One region of the Priestia sp. P5 genome, then DNA from elsewhere that is predicted to be linked to it. Evidence: riboswitches for the same ligand, from Rfam matches in the RefSeq annotation. Region 1 holds a riboswitch; each other region holds the start of a gene.
What was found. Region 1 has a riboswitch for S-adenosylmethionine ahead of MMB69_RS19860 (hypothetical protein). Riboswitches for the same ligand answer to the same signal wherever they lie in the genome.
Positions count from the first base shown of each region.

Region 1 (4,377 bases):
TCCAATATTTAGTGGAAAAGCGCCAATAATAATTGCTTCAATTCTTCTTTAGTTTTTACAAAAACATATAAAAATATGCCGATACTACTAATATAGATTAGACATTCTATGTCTTTAGATGGTATAGGGAATGAAAAATAAAAAAAGCGTTTCAAAGTTTACATGTGAAATGCTATATATGATGGTCATAACACTTACTGTAATTGAAGTGACAAATTATTATCTTATTATGAAACAAGAGCAAGCAGCCTCGATTATGCTAGTGATTACATTTCTGTTTGCTTTTCTTACAACTACCGTGTTCTATTTTATCATACGTGGCTCTATAATTGCGGTTGAAAATTTAACGAAAGTAATGAAAGGGGTTTCGTAAGGGGATTTATTGATATTTGTTCAGTATAATAAACTGTAAGTATTGGTTTTTATGATAGCTTTCATAGAAAGAGATAATGAAATTTGACACGTTATAAAAGCAGTTGTATAGTGAGTACGCAAGGCGGCAGTCTGTCTTTTTTAATTCTTAGTAAACTTATAAGTTAAATGAAATATTTAAGCACTACATAAGGAGACGAAGAGATGAAAAATGAATTCCGTTTGGCAACAAATGACGATGCAGATAACTTATTGAACTTGACTCTACAAGCATATAAGCCTATTCGAGAGCTAGGCATTCCTTTCTTAGCAGCTACTGCTGATCTTGCCCTCGTTAAGAAAAACATTTCTCAAAACCTTTGCTATGTATATGAAGAAGATAAAAGAATCGCTGCAACTGTGTCTATACGAATGCCTTGGGGAGAACATCCAGGTCCGTTTGCTGTTCCGCACCTTTGGTGGTTTGCAGTGGACCCGTCGTTTGCCAGTAAAGGCGTTGGATCTAAGCTGCTGCATCTAGTAGAGGAAGAGATAATAAAAAATATGTTTAAATCACCAGGTGTGTCTTTAGGAACAGCAAAAGAACATCCTTGGTTAGTTGAGATGTATGAACGAAAAGGATATGTTCAAGCTAAAGAAAAGCACCTTGCAGAAGGTTATACGACTGTATTTCTTTATAAAAAATTCAACGAGGTACATTCTTTGTCGTAAAAGATAGAGAAGTGATCCAAATTAAGACATGTGAAAGAGTGATAAAGATGACAGATCAATTACTACTAAATAAGCTAATAGACATACGCCGTGAGCTGCACCGGTTTCCAGAACTTTCAATGAAAGAATATGAAACAACTAAACGTATTAAAAAGTGGTTAAAACACTATGATATTTCTATAGCGGATGAATTCCAATTAGACGTAGGAGCAGTAGCAGAAATTGTGGGAGGAAAGCCGGGACCTACTATCGCTATTCGAGCTGATATTGATGCGCTGCCAATTGAAGAAAAAACCAATCTGCCCTTTGCTTCTGAAGTGAACGGTGTTATGCACGCATGCGGCCATGACTTTCACACGGCTTCTATAATCGGAGCAGCCATTCTTCTCAAAGAGCGTCAGAAGGAGCTTTGCGGCACGGTTCGATTTATCTTTCAACCAGCTGAAGAAACGGCTTCTGGAGCAAAAATGCTAGTTGAAAAAGGTGTGCTCGAAGGAGTGGAAGCGATATTTGGGATGCATAACAAACCGGATCTTCCTGTAGGAACCATTGGTATCAAACCGGGACCTTTAATGGCAAGTGTTGATCGTTTTGAAATTGACGTCAAAGGAGTAGGAGGTCACGCGGGTATTCCTGAAAAAACAATAGATCCGATTGCTGCTGCTGGTCAAATTGTTACTAGTTTACAAACCATTGTCAGCCGTAATCTCAGCCCCTTTCAAAATGTTGTTGTCAGCATAACTCAAATCCATGGAGGGAGCTCGTGGAACGTCATTCCTGACAAAGTAACGCTTGAAGGAACGGTGCGTACCTTTCAAGAAGAAGCGAGAGAAAAAATACCGGCTCTTATGAAACGAACTGCTGAAGGGGTCGGCGCAGCTTTCGGGGCTTCAGTAGACGTTAAATGGTATCCATATCTTCCTGTAGTAAACAATGATGATACGCTGGAAAAACTGGCTATTAAAGCGGCGGAGGATCTTAGTTATCAAGTCGTAGAAGCTGAACAATCGCCTGGAGGAGAAGATTTTGCCGTATATCAGCAGCATATACCAGGATTTTTTGTATGGATGGGTACAGCTGGAGAATATGAATGGCACCATCCTTCTTTTTCATTAAATGAAGAGGCATTGCTTGTAGCAGCTGCGTATTTTGCTAATTTAAGCTTTCATTTTTTGAATTCATTCCATTACCTAAAAAATTAAAATATTTTTATTTTTCTATTTACGCGGATGAAATTGTTTGATAAAATAAATTTTAAATTAAAAAAGTTATCACGAGTGGACGAGAGATCTGGCTCTTTGACTCCACAGCAACCTACGAATGTAAGGTGCTCCTACCAGCAAAGCATGTGCTTTGGGTGATAAAACGGGTGAAAAACTCATTTTGCATCAAAGCAAAATGAGTTTTTTTTATTTTTCTAAAAGGAGAGGGTTTTATGAGTCATACAGCAGTTGCAGCACATACAGGAGAGAAAGCATTAAAGGAAGCGGTGAAATTATTAGGAAAGCATTATCAAGTAGCTTATCGTGAGTTAGAAACATTTTATGAAATTGTGGTCGAAAACCATGTTCGTACATATGCTGTAGGCATAGATATTAAAGATGTACAAAAAGCAAATGAACTAGAAATTTATTCATCATGCTGTTCCAAACTTGAGCGAGTAGGCTGTCTTTTATAGAAGAAGTCTGCTCGCGCCTCTATTTTTTAAGTATTTTTAAATAGAAAGCATGGTTTTTGACAAGCAAAGAATCTGGTGGGTATAATCAATATTCACTAGGTTTTAAGATTAATCATAAATTGTCGAAATTTTTACACAAATTAAAGGTTACATTCGAAATGAATTGTGGTATGTTATAAAACAAGAATATTTTATGAAAGGAGCATTGAAATGGAAATGTCTCTTGAACACGGAAACGATGCAGGAAGCGAACAGCTTATTGATCGTATCCTAGACTTTTTAGAAGATGACGAAAAGTAAAAAAGAGTGTGCGGTGCTATCCCTAGCCGCGCACTCTTTTTTTATCATGTGCGTAAAGGCAGCGCCATACTATGATACATAGGGATAGAATGAAAGGGTCTCTGTCAAAGGGATTGACGAATGGTTTTGTTTGATAGAAAATTTAGAAAAAGGAAAGAGATGAAGGGTATGTCGAACAAAACATCTTTGTATCAAACAAAAGAACAGTTAAAAAAGCTTGTAAGCGAATTGGTTTCTATACCTAGCGTGACAGGAACGATGGCAGAAGTGGAAATGGCTGAATCGATAGCGTCGTATTTATTGAAGCTGCCTTACTTTCAAAAAAACGAGCAGGTCGAGCTTCATTCAACAGGAGACGGGCGATCAATTGTCACAGCTTTTGTTCAAGGGAAAAATACGAATAAAACAGTTGTATTAGTAAGTCATTACGATGTAGTGGATGTACAAGATTATGGACAGTGGAAAAAGGATGCTTTTCACGCTGATACATTAACGAGTACTTTTTATAACCATATGGAACAAGTTCCGGCACACGTACAAAAAGATATGATAAAAGGAGACTGGCTTTTTGGCCGAGGAACGATGGACATGAAAGCAGGCATTGCCTTGCATATCAGTATGGTTGAACGAGCGTGCAACGGAGAGTTTGACGGAAACATCCTGCTGCTGTCGGTGCCGGATGAAGAAGTAAATTCGCTTGGGATGAGAAAAGCAGTGCCTGTTCTTTTAGAGATTGCCCGCAAACATAAGCTGGATTTTTCTCTCATGCTGAATGCAGAACCAGTGTTCAGCCGCTATCCTGGAGATCAAACGAACTACGTGTACTCAGGATCGATTGGGAAAATCATGCCAAGCTTTTTGTGTTATGGAAAAGAAACTCATGTAGGGGAACCGCTAGCTGGTTTAAATGCTAATTTACTAGCTTCTTATTTAACAAAAGAAATAGAATTAAACGTTGATTTTTGCGAAAAAGTAAGAGATGAAACAAGTCCACCTCCTACGGTGCTGATACAAAAAGATTTAAAAGAAGAGTATTCAGTTCAAGTTCCGCACTCTGCCGTTGTCTTATTTAATTTATTTATGTTAAACCGCTCTCTTAAAGAAGTAACAGATCTGCTGTCGAAATCGGCTGACAAAGCGGCTTTGAATGTGAAAAAACACTATAATAAAGCCGCTAGGCAGTATGCTGCGGGAATGGAGGGTTCATCTCTTGACGTGAACGTATGGACGTATGAAGAACTTTATACTCATGCAGTCAAACAGCACGGTGAAAAATATGTGCAAGAAATGGAAGCAGCACTTTTGGCACAAGAGGA
Region 1 is NZ_JAKWFJ010000002.1:608,221-612,597, forward strand. Features, by position in the region: gene MMB69_RS19845 (hypothetical protein) at 179-373, shown strand; gene MMB69_RS19850 (GNAT family N-acetyltransferase) at 577-1,083, shown strand; gene MMB69_RS19855 (M20 peptidase aminoacylase family protein) at 1,131-2,285, shown strand; SAM riboswitch class I at 2,349-2,450, shown strand; gene MMB69_RS19860 (hypothetical protein) at 2,519-2,761, shown strand; gene MMB69_RS19865 (M20/M25/M40 family metallo-hydrolase) at 3,230-4,377, shown strand, end outside.

Region 2 (4,377 bases), on a different contig from region 1:
TTCTCGTAAATGCATTAGGCTCTTTAAAACGTCCGTTTAACACCGCTTTTGTTTTATGTAAATGAGGCAGTGGTGAATGTAAAAAGCTGCGAACAATTGGACGAACAAACAGTTCGAACCCGACATAGCAAGCAGATGGGTTTCCTGATAATCCAAACAGCAGCTGTCCGTTTCGTTCTGCGACTGTTGTGACGCTTCCCGGTCGCATCGCAATTTTGTTAAACAGCACATTGGCGCCAAGCTTTTCATAAATAGCCGGTAAATAATCATAGTCGCCAACGGATACTCCGCCGGTTGTCAGTAAAATATCCACTTCTTCAAGCGCTTTTTCTACCGCTTCATAGCAGCGGTCAAAATCATCTTCAAGCTTCCCTAAATATTTCGGAATTCCCCCGCTTCTTACGATTTGTGCAAGTGCCATATAGGAGTTGCTGTTGCGGATTTTCCCTGGTTCTAGCGGCTCGTTCACATCAAGCAGTTCGCTTCCTGTTGTTAACACGCCAACCACTGGCTGCTTCACCACGGCTACATCCGCATAGCCAAACGTAGCTAAAAAAGCGGTGACGCCCGGATTGATGCGCGTTCCTTTTGAAACGAGCACGTCTCCTTTTTTTGTTTCTTCTCCTTTTAATGCAATGTGTTCCCACTTTGAAGCAGGCCGGCTTAACGCCATATACGTTTTGCCTTCTTTTTCATACGACTTCGTTACTTCAAGCATCACAACCGCATCACATGAATGAGGCACTTGTGCTCCTGTCATAATACGCACTGCTTGAAACGGCTTTAGTTCTTCTTCAAAAACAGAGCCAGCGCCGATTTCACCTACAACTTCGAACTCTACAGGATGTTCAATTGAGACTTCTATGCAGTCTTGCGCTCGAACTGCAAAGCCGTCATAAAGCGATTTATTAAAATGAGGCACGTTTTGGTCGGCGACAATATCTTCTCCTAAATAGCGTCCGTAGCTTTCGGTGATCGATACGCGTTCGATGCTGCCTTTTCTTTTATATGTCATGACTTTTTCAATTGCTTCAGGAATTGAAATAGGTGTTCTGCTTTCTAACATACATTCTTCACTTCCTTTATGTCTGTTCACTTTTTGCGCTATGGTGTAAAATCATAGCATATCTCACTATTTCTATCATACAACAAAATTTACTGAAAAAGGATGAAAACACCGATGTCTTCTTTTACACATTTTAATGACCAAGGCCGTGCCAACATGGTCGATATTAGCGAAAAATCTATCACTCGCCGCGCTGCAACCGCTCGTTCAAGCATACTTGTTAACAAAGGAATTCACGAAGCCATTGTAGAACATAAGATCGGAAAAGGCGACGTGCTTGCTGTCGCACAAGTAGCGGGAATCATGGCTGCAAAACGCACGTCTGACATTATTCCGATGTGTCACCCCCTTTTATTAAAAGGCGTAAACCTTTCATTTGACTGGGATACAAGCAATGATCAATACCGTTTATTAATAGAAGCAACTGTTAAAACGGAAGGCTCAACGGGCGTTGAAATGGAAGCTTTAACAGCCGCTTCTGCCTGCGCTCTAACCGTTTATGATATGTGCAAAGCCATTGATAAAGGCATGATTATCGGCGAAACGTATCTGCTTGAAAAATCAGGCGGCAAAAACGGTGACTACAAGCGTACGGAAGCGTAAAGGAGGTACATAATGAGCGTACATGAACATAAATCTAAAGCAACTCAGCCCGTTCGCTGCAAAGTCATTACGGTATCCGACACACGTACAAAAGAAACCGATAAAAGCGGTGCGCTGATGATCCAACTTCTGAAAGAACATGACATGCAAGTCGCTTCCTATGAAATTGTAAAAGACGACCAAACGTCGATTCAACAAGCGATACTTGCCGGATGCAGTGATGAGGACATTGACGTTGTTCTCACAAACGGCGGGACTGGCATTACAAAACGAGACGTTACGATTGAAGCCGTTCAAGCGCTGATTCATAAAGAAATCGTTGGGTTTGGCGAGCTGTTTCGCATGCTGAGCTACACCGAAGACATTGGCAGCGCAGCGATTATGAGCCGGGCAATTGCCGGGACGATTAACGAAAAAGCCGTTTTTTCTACACCAGGATCAAGCGGTGCTGTTCGTCTAGCTATGACCAAACTGATTTTGCCTGAACTTCGCCACGTTGTGTGGGAATTAAACCGCCAGCGCTGACAAAATGCCTATGCGCGTGCATAGGCATTTTTATTAATCATAGTCTTTATGTACCCACTCATCTTCTGGAATGCCTAAATCTTCTCCAGAAAAACGCTCTTCTTTAAACGGATCTCCTCTAAGATGAAAGCCGTTTTGCTCCCAAAAGCCAGGATGATTTTCATCAATAGCTTCAAAGCCTCGAAGCCATTTAACACTTTTCCAAAAGTACAAATGCGGAACAACCAATCGCAGCGGATATCCGTGCTTAGCTGTAAGCGGCTCTCCGTTAAAGGAATGAGCGAGAAGAATATCGGCTCTCAGTAAATCTTTTACTTCAATATTTGACGTATAGTCATTATCTCCGTGCAGCATGATGTATTTACTTTTCAACTCCACGCCAACTGCTTTTAAAAAGTCTGTAAACAGCACGCCCGTAAATTCATTATCAAGTCTTGTCCATCTCGTTACGCAGTGAATATCACATTTCACCGTTGTTTGCGGCATGTTCAATATATCTTGATACGAAAGCGTCACTTCTTTGTCTACCAACCCAAACACGCGAAGCGTCCACTCCTCTAAGTTATACTCCGGCACGTCGCCTTCATGCAAAATAGGAAAGCGCTCTGTCACTACTTGCCCCGGAGGCACTCGTCCTTCATACTTTGGATCAATTTCTGGTGTTTTCATTCGTTTAATACGGTCTGCTTTGTTCAAATAATCACCTCGTTGTTTTTTGTACATAAAAAGCCCTTCCTTAAATAAATAAGGAAGAGCTTTGTTTCAGCTTCTTCCTTATCTCTAAGAGCGATACACTCTTAAGGATTTGGCACCATTCTGTCATAGACAGCGGTTGCCGGGTTTCACAGGGCCAGTCCCTCCACCTCTCTTGATAAGGAAACAAATTGTATTTGTTTTATGTAATAAAGTCAGTATTAAGCTTTTTGTCATAATTGTCAATATTATTTTTCTTTTTCGCCAAAAAACTTTAAAAACAGATAGGGTTATAAGGTTTTAGTCTACTAAAATACCATATAAAGCCTTTACCCTTCTCCATCAATCATCGTATACTTCCTAGCAAAGCGCTTGTAGTAAATTTGCTCATCCTCTTGTCCATCGTTAAAAACAAGTCGGTTATGATCAATATCTTTTTCTTTTAACACATAGCCTTTTTCGTTCATCATATGAATATATTCATCTAAATGTCCTTTTTTCACCATATAGTGAAGAGCATCATCTGAATCCGTAGTCTCTTCTACATCTTGACTTCCCACTTCTAATTTGAATACGGCTTTTGCCGTTTGAATGGGACGGTAGTCTCCAAACATCTTTTCCCAGTTTAGTAGCACCAGCGCGCCGAAGATTATGATACCTCCTCCAGCGGCTACGGTTAGTAAGAATCGTTTTGACACTTCTTTCTCTCCCTTACATTCTTTTTCTTCTATTTAATACAACAGATTGCCCTAAACTTGTTTTGACGCCAAGTCCTAGATACACGACAGCACCTAAAGCAATTGAAATACAAGATGTGCTAATCGCAAGTGAAGATGCAGACAGCTTATTTTCTAAAAAATAGTGAGAAGTATAATTGCCGATAATCACAGCGGCTGACATCACACTTACTAATAAAACAGGTGTCAACGCAGCTTGTCCCAGTGATTGAACTCGGTAAGAAATAGATTTTTCAATTAAATAGAAGTTATATATAACCGATACACCATACCCTCCGTAAGTCGCGACAACCGGTCCAATTTCTTTTAAGCTTGAAACCAACAGTACGTTTAATACTATCTTCACAACAATTCCTAAGCCCAAGCCTAAAATTAGCTTCTTTTGTTGATTAATTCCTTGGAGAATGGCGGCTGTTACGGTAAAAAGAGCAAAAAGAATCGCAGCAGGCGCATACCATTGTAAAACAACTCCACCGATTTCAGGACTGTTTTTCGCTCCAAAAATCATCATATATACCGGCTTACCCAATAAACAAAGCCCTACCGCAGCAGGAAGAGTAAAAAACAACAGCAGCTGCAGCGTTTTTGTAATCTTTCCTTTTACTTCCCGTAAATTTCTTTGCACAAAAGAAGATGTAATGCCCGGAATTAGCGACATGCTGAAGGCAGTCGCTAACGATACCGGCACCATCACCAAAATTTGCGCTAATCCAATGACGGAGTTAATCGTTTCAGCCTTAGCTTGTCCATATC
Region 2 is NZ_JAKWFJ010000001.1:1,081,791-1,086,167, reverse strand. Features, by position in the region: gene MMB69_RS05610 (molybdopterin molybdotransferase MoeA) at 1-1,066, opposite strand, end outside; gene moaC (cyclic pyranopterin monophosphate synthase MoaC) at 1,181-1,669, shown strand; gene MMB69_RS05600 (MogA/MoaB family molybdenum cofactor biosynthesis protein) at 1,682-2,194, shown strand; gene MMB69_RS05595 (sulfite oxidase-like oxidoreductase) at 2,228-2,890, opposite strand; SAM riboswitch class I at 2,966-3,072, opposite strand; gene MMB69_RS05590 (hypothetical protein) at 3,217-3,585, opposite strand; gene MMB69_RS05585 (putative polysaccharide biosynthesis protein) at 3,599-4,377, opposite strand, start outside.
Region 2: linked by a shared signal. The riboswitch ahead of MMB69_RS05595 (sulfite oxidase-like oxidoreductase) and the one ahead of MMB69_RS19860 (hypothetical protein) in region 1 are both predicted to bind S-adenosylmethionine.

Region 3 (4,377 bases), on a different contig from region 1:
CTAATGATTGTAATTGGATTATTATTAAGCTATATCGTAGCCTTTATTTTTGAGCCGGTTCCAAACAGCTGGCGACTTATGCTTGGCAGTGCCGGTATTTTTGCGATCGTTTTATGCATCGGAATGATCAAGCTTCCGGAGTCACCTCGCTACTTAATTAAAAACGGAATGGCAGATAAAGCGCGTGAAGTACTGCGCACGCTTCGTTCCTCAGCAGCTGAAGTCGAAGCTGAAGTATCTGAAATTGAAAGCGTAGCTGTGCATGAACAATCAGGCATTAAACAGCTGTTTCAGAAAAAGTTTCGTCTAGCTTTAATTATCGGTGTCGGAATGGCAACTTTTCAGCAGATTCAAGGCTCAAACTCAATTGTTTATTATGCAACAAGCATTGCCCGTCAAGTTGGTTTAGCGCCACAGGTAGCTGCTGGTTTTACGGTCATTGTTGGGGTAATCTTTGTCGTGACAACACTTATTTTTCTGCAGTTTGTTGATAAATTCAACCGCCGTACCATTCTTACAATTGGCGGAGCGGGAATGGCTCTTTCCTTTTTCACACCGGCTATTCTTGGAGCAGTAGGCGTTAATGAATCCGTCGTGAACTGGGTTACGTTAATTGCACTTTGCTGCTTTATCCTGTGCTATGCGTTTTCTTGGGCGCCGCTTACGTGGATCATTGTAGGAGAAATTTTCCCGCTTTCTGTACGCGGAATCGGTGCTGGGATTTCATCTGCTTTTAACTGGACAGGATCGCTTGCAGTAGGGCTTGTATTCCCAATTTTAGCTGATCAGTTTAGTTTGGGCGTTATCTTTTCAACGTTCGGGATCATTTGTATTCTCGGATTATTCTTCATACGTTTTGTAGTTGTTGAAACAAAAGGACGCAGCCTAGAGCAAATTGAAACGGACATGGCAGCTCGTTCTGAAAGAAATTCTTTAAGTCCGGTTGAGCGTAATAAATATGTTTGATTGTCGTAAATGTTTTAATTGTAAGGTGCTGAGATAAAAGTATTTTAGCTGAAGTGAAAAACGAACCACTAATCAAAGTGTTTGATTAGTGGTTCGTTTTTTTATGGTGAACGCAGGTTTCAGCTGTTTCATTTCTTCTAGCAGTTGATTGGAGAGCAAGGCGAAGCCTTGCACGGAAATCAACTGCGGGGCAACAAGCGATTCAGCTCATGTATCCCATTTGCCTTTAGATTAGATTCATTTCGTTATGTCTCAACCTCTTTTGGGAAACCGTACGAAACCTTGTAGCAGAAGGCTCAGTCAAACGTTATAATAGATAATGAATGATGATATATTCTCTATATTTGTCATATATTTGTATTACATATGTAATTGAAGAAAAACATTCACTTGATATACTGTTTAATGACTTAACTTTATCTCAAAATTTACAGTGAAATGCCTGTTTATAGAGGCTTAGAACATACACAGCAAATGGAGGAGCTACAATGGCAAACGAAAAGATGCAAGAAGGACTTGATCGTTTTATTAAGGAAGATTTAAATGACCTTTTAGGTAGACTGTTCCCTTTAATGGATCGTGAGTGTGCTGAGGAAAAGAGAAAGCTTATCGAAACAGCGGTAGAGTACATTTATTCGTCAGGATATCACCAAGGAGCAAAAGACTTGATCGAAACACATCGAAAAGATGATTACAAATTGTTAAGGCAAAAATTAGCGTCAACGCCTCCTAAAAACTAATTTTTTTGAAATTTCTTTTGACAACATAAATGTAAGGTGTTAAGATGACTCTACATTCAAAATATTATAAATAATTAAAACTCTTATTGAGAGAGGCGGAGGGACTGGCCCTGTGAAGCCCGGCAACCATTTAACAGTCTTGTTGAAAAGGTGCTACATCCTGCAAAGCGTACAGCTTTGAAAAATAAGAGAGGATTTCATAGATACTATGCCTCTCTATTCATGATAGAGAGGCTTTTTATTTTATGTGAATATGTTTTGAATGAACAATTTTATAAAAATGCATCAGGTGCTGTGTAACGAATGTACGCAGCTTAAAAGGGAAGACCGGTGAAAAGCCGGCGCGGTCCCGCCACTGTAATGGGGAGCAACTTATTAACCACTGTTTCATGTTGAAATGGGAAGGGATAGGAAGCGATGAACCTAAGTCAGGAGACCTGCCTGTTGTATGCACTTAAGCTCTACGGGATATAGAGAGGAGTGAGGAATACGTGTTGAGAAAAACAGGCTATCTCAACTTTAGTTAAGTATGCGTATCATCTCTCTTTTCATTTCGAAAAGAGAGATTTTTTAGTTTACCGATAAAAAATATACAGGGAGTGGAAAAAATGAGCAGTGTAAAAAGTTCAAACTTAGGTTATCCAAGAATTGGTGAAAAACGAGAATGGAAAAAAGCGCTTGAGCAGTTTTGGGCAGGAAAACTAGAGAAAGATATCTTTTTGCAGGAAATTGAGTCTCTTCGTCTGGGGCATCTGAAAAAACAGCGTGATGCAGGAATTGAATTGATTCCAGTCGGCGATTTTAGCTTATACGATCACGTGTTAGATACAGCCGCTATGTTTGGTCTAGTGCCAAAGCGCTTTGATTATGACGGAGGGCCGGTATCGATTGAAACGTATTTTGACATCGCCCGAGGAACAAAAGGTGCGGTAGCCTCTACGATGATAAAATGGTTTAACACAAATTATCACTATATCGTACCGGAGCTTGAGGAATGTACGCCGTCACTTGTAGAAAATCGCCCGCTTCAATTTTACAAAGAAGCAAAACAGAAGCTGAATATTGAAGGCAAGCCCGTGATCTTAGGTCCAGTAACATTTGTGAAGCTGTCAAAAGGATATAAAAAAAGCGAGTTTAAAGAAGTAGTTAAACAATTTGTTCCGCTTTATGCAACTATCTTAGCGGAGCTGCAGGCAGAAGGAGTAGAGTGGGTGCAGATAGATGAGCCAATTTTAGCTACAACGCTATCAAAAGAAGACCTGGCGCTGTACAAAGAAGTCTATCAAACTTTGAAAAAAGCGGCACCGAATGTAAAAGTCATTTTGCAAACGTATTTTGACAGCGTTGATCACTATAAAGAAGTTGTGTCTCTTCCTGTTGAAGGAATCGGCTTAGATTTTGTACATGACCGAGGAGAAAATCTCACTGCGCTTAATAAATATGGTTTTCCAACGGATAAAGTGCTGGCAGCGGGAGTGATTGACGGACGAAACATTTGGCGTGAAAATTTGGACGAACAGCTTTTAACGATCAGTGAAATTGAAGAAGCCGTATCAAAAGATCGTTTGATTCTGCAGCCTTCATCAAGTCTACTACATGTTCCCGTTACGGTGAAAAATGAAGAAACCATTGAGCCAGTGTTAAAAAATGCGCTGTCTTTTGCAGATGAAAAGCTAAAGGAAATCACGCTTTTAACAAAAGCGGTGCGGCAAGGAAAAGAAGCAATAGAAGAAGAAATAAGCGTAAGCAAACAGGCAATTCAAGCATTAAATGGATCATCTTTTCGAAATCATCAAGACGTGCAAAAAGAGCTGAAGCAGCTGCACAGCTATAAAGCAGAGCGACAAGCGCGGTTTGACGTACGTCAACGCGTTCAGCAAGAAGCGTTTCAACTGCCGCTTCTTCCCACGACAACGATTGGAAGCTTCCCGCAAACAAAAGAAGTGCGAAAAGAGCGTTTAAAGTGGCGTAAAGGCGAGTTAAGCGATGAAGCATATGAAGCGTACATTAACGAGGAAATAAAAAAATGGATTGAAATTCAAGAAAACATCGGCTTAGATGTCCTTGTGCACGGAGAGTTTGAGCGTACGGACATGGTTGAGTACTTCGGTGAAAAATTAGGAGGCTTTCAGTTTACGAAGTTTGGCTGGGTGCAATCTTACGGTTCTCGCTGCGTGAAGCCGCCGCTTATTTACGGAGATGTATCGTATGAGCAGGCGATGACGATCAAAGAAACGGTCTACGCACAGTCTCTAACAAATAAGCCGGTTAAAGGAATGCTGACGGGTCCGATTACGATTTTAAATTGGTCGTTTGTGCGTGATGATATCCCGCGCTATGACGTCGCAAATCAAATTGCGCTTGCTCTTAGAAAAGAAGTAGAAGCACTTGAAAGTCAGAGCATTTCAATGATTCAAGTAGATGAACCGGCACTGCGTGAAGGACTGCCGTTAAAACGAGAAAACTGGAACAGCTACTTAAACGCTGCGGTGTATGCATTTAAACTAGCCACGGTATCGGTGCAAAACGAGACGCAAATTCACACGCATATGTGCTATTCAGAATTCGAAGAGATTATTGATGCCATCAAAGCGCTTGATGCCGACGTGATTTCCATTGAAACGTCTAAAAGCCACGGTGAATTAATTTATGCGTTTGAAAAACATACGTA
Region 3 is NZ_JAKWFJ010000001.1:1,294,859-1,299,235, forward strand. Features, by position in the region: gene MMB69_RS06905 (sugar porter family MFS transporter) at 1-966, shown strand, start outside; gene MMB69_RS06910 (hypothetical protein) at 1,455-1,706, shown strand; SAM riboswitch class I at 1,787-1,897, shown strand; cobalamin riboswitch at 1,977-2,165, shown strand; gene metE (5-methyltetrahydropteroyltriglutamate--homocysteine S-methyltransferase) at 2,315-4,377, shown strand, end outside.
Region 3: linked by a shared signal. The riboswitch ahead of metE (5-methyltetrahydropteroyltriglutamate--homocysteine S-methyltransferase) and the one ahead of MMB69_RS19860 (hypothetical protein) in region 1 are both predicted to bind S-adenosylmethionine.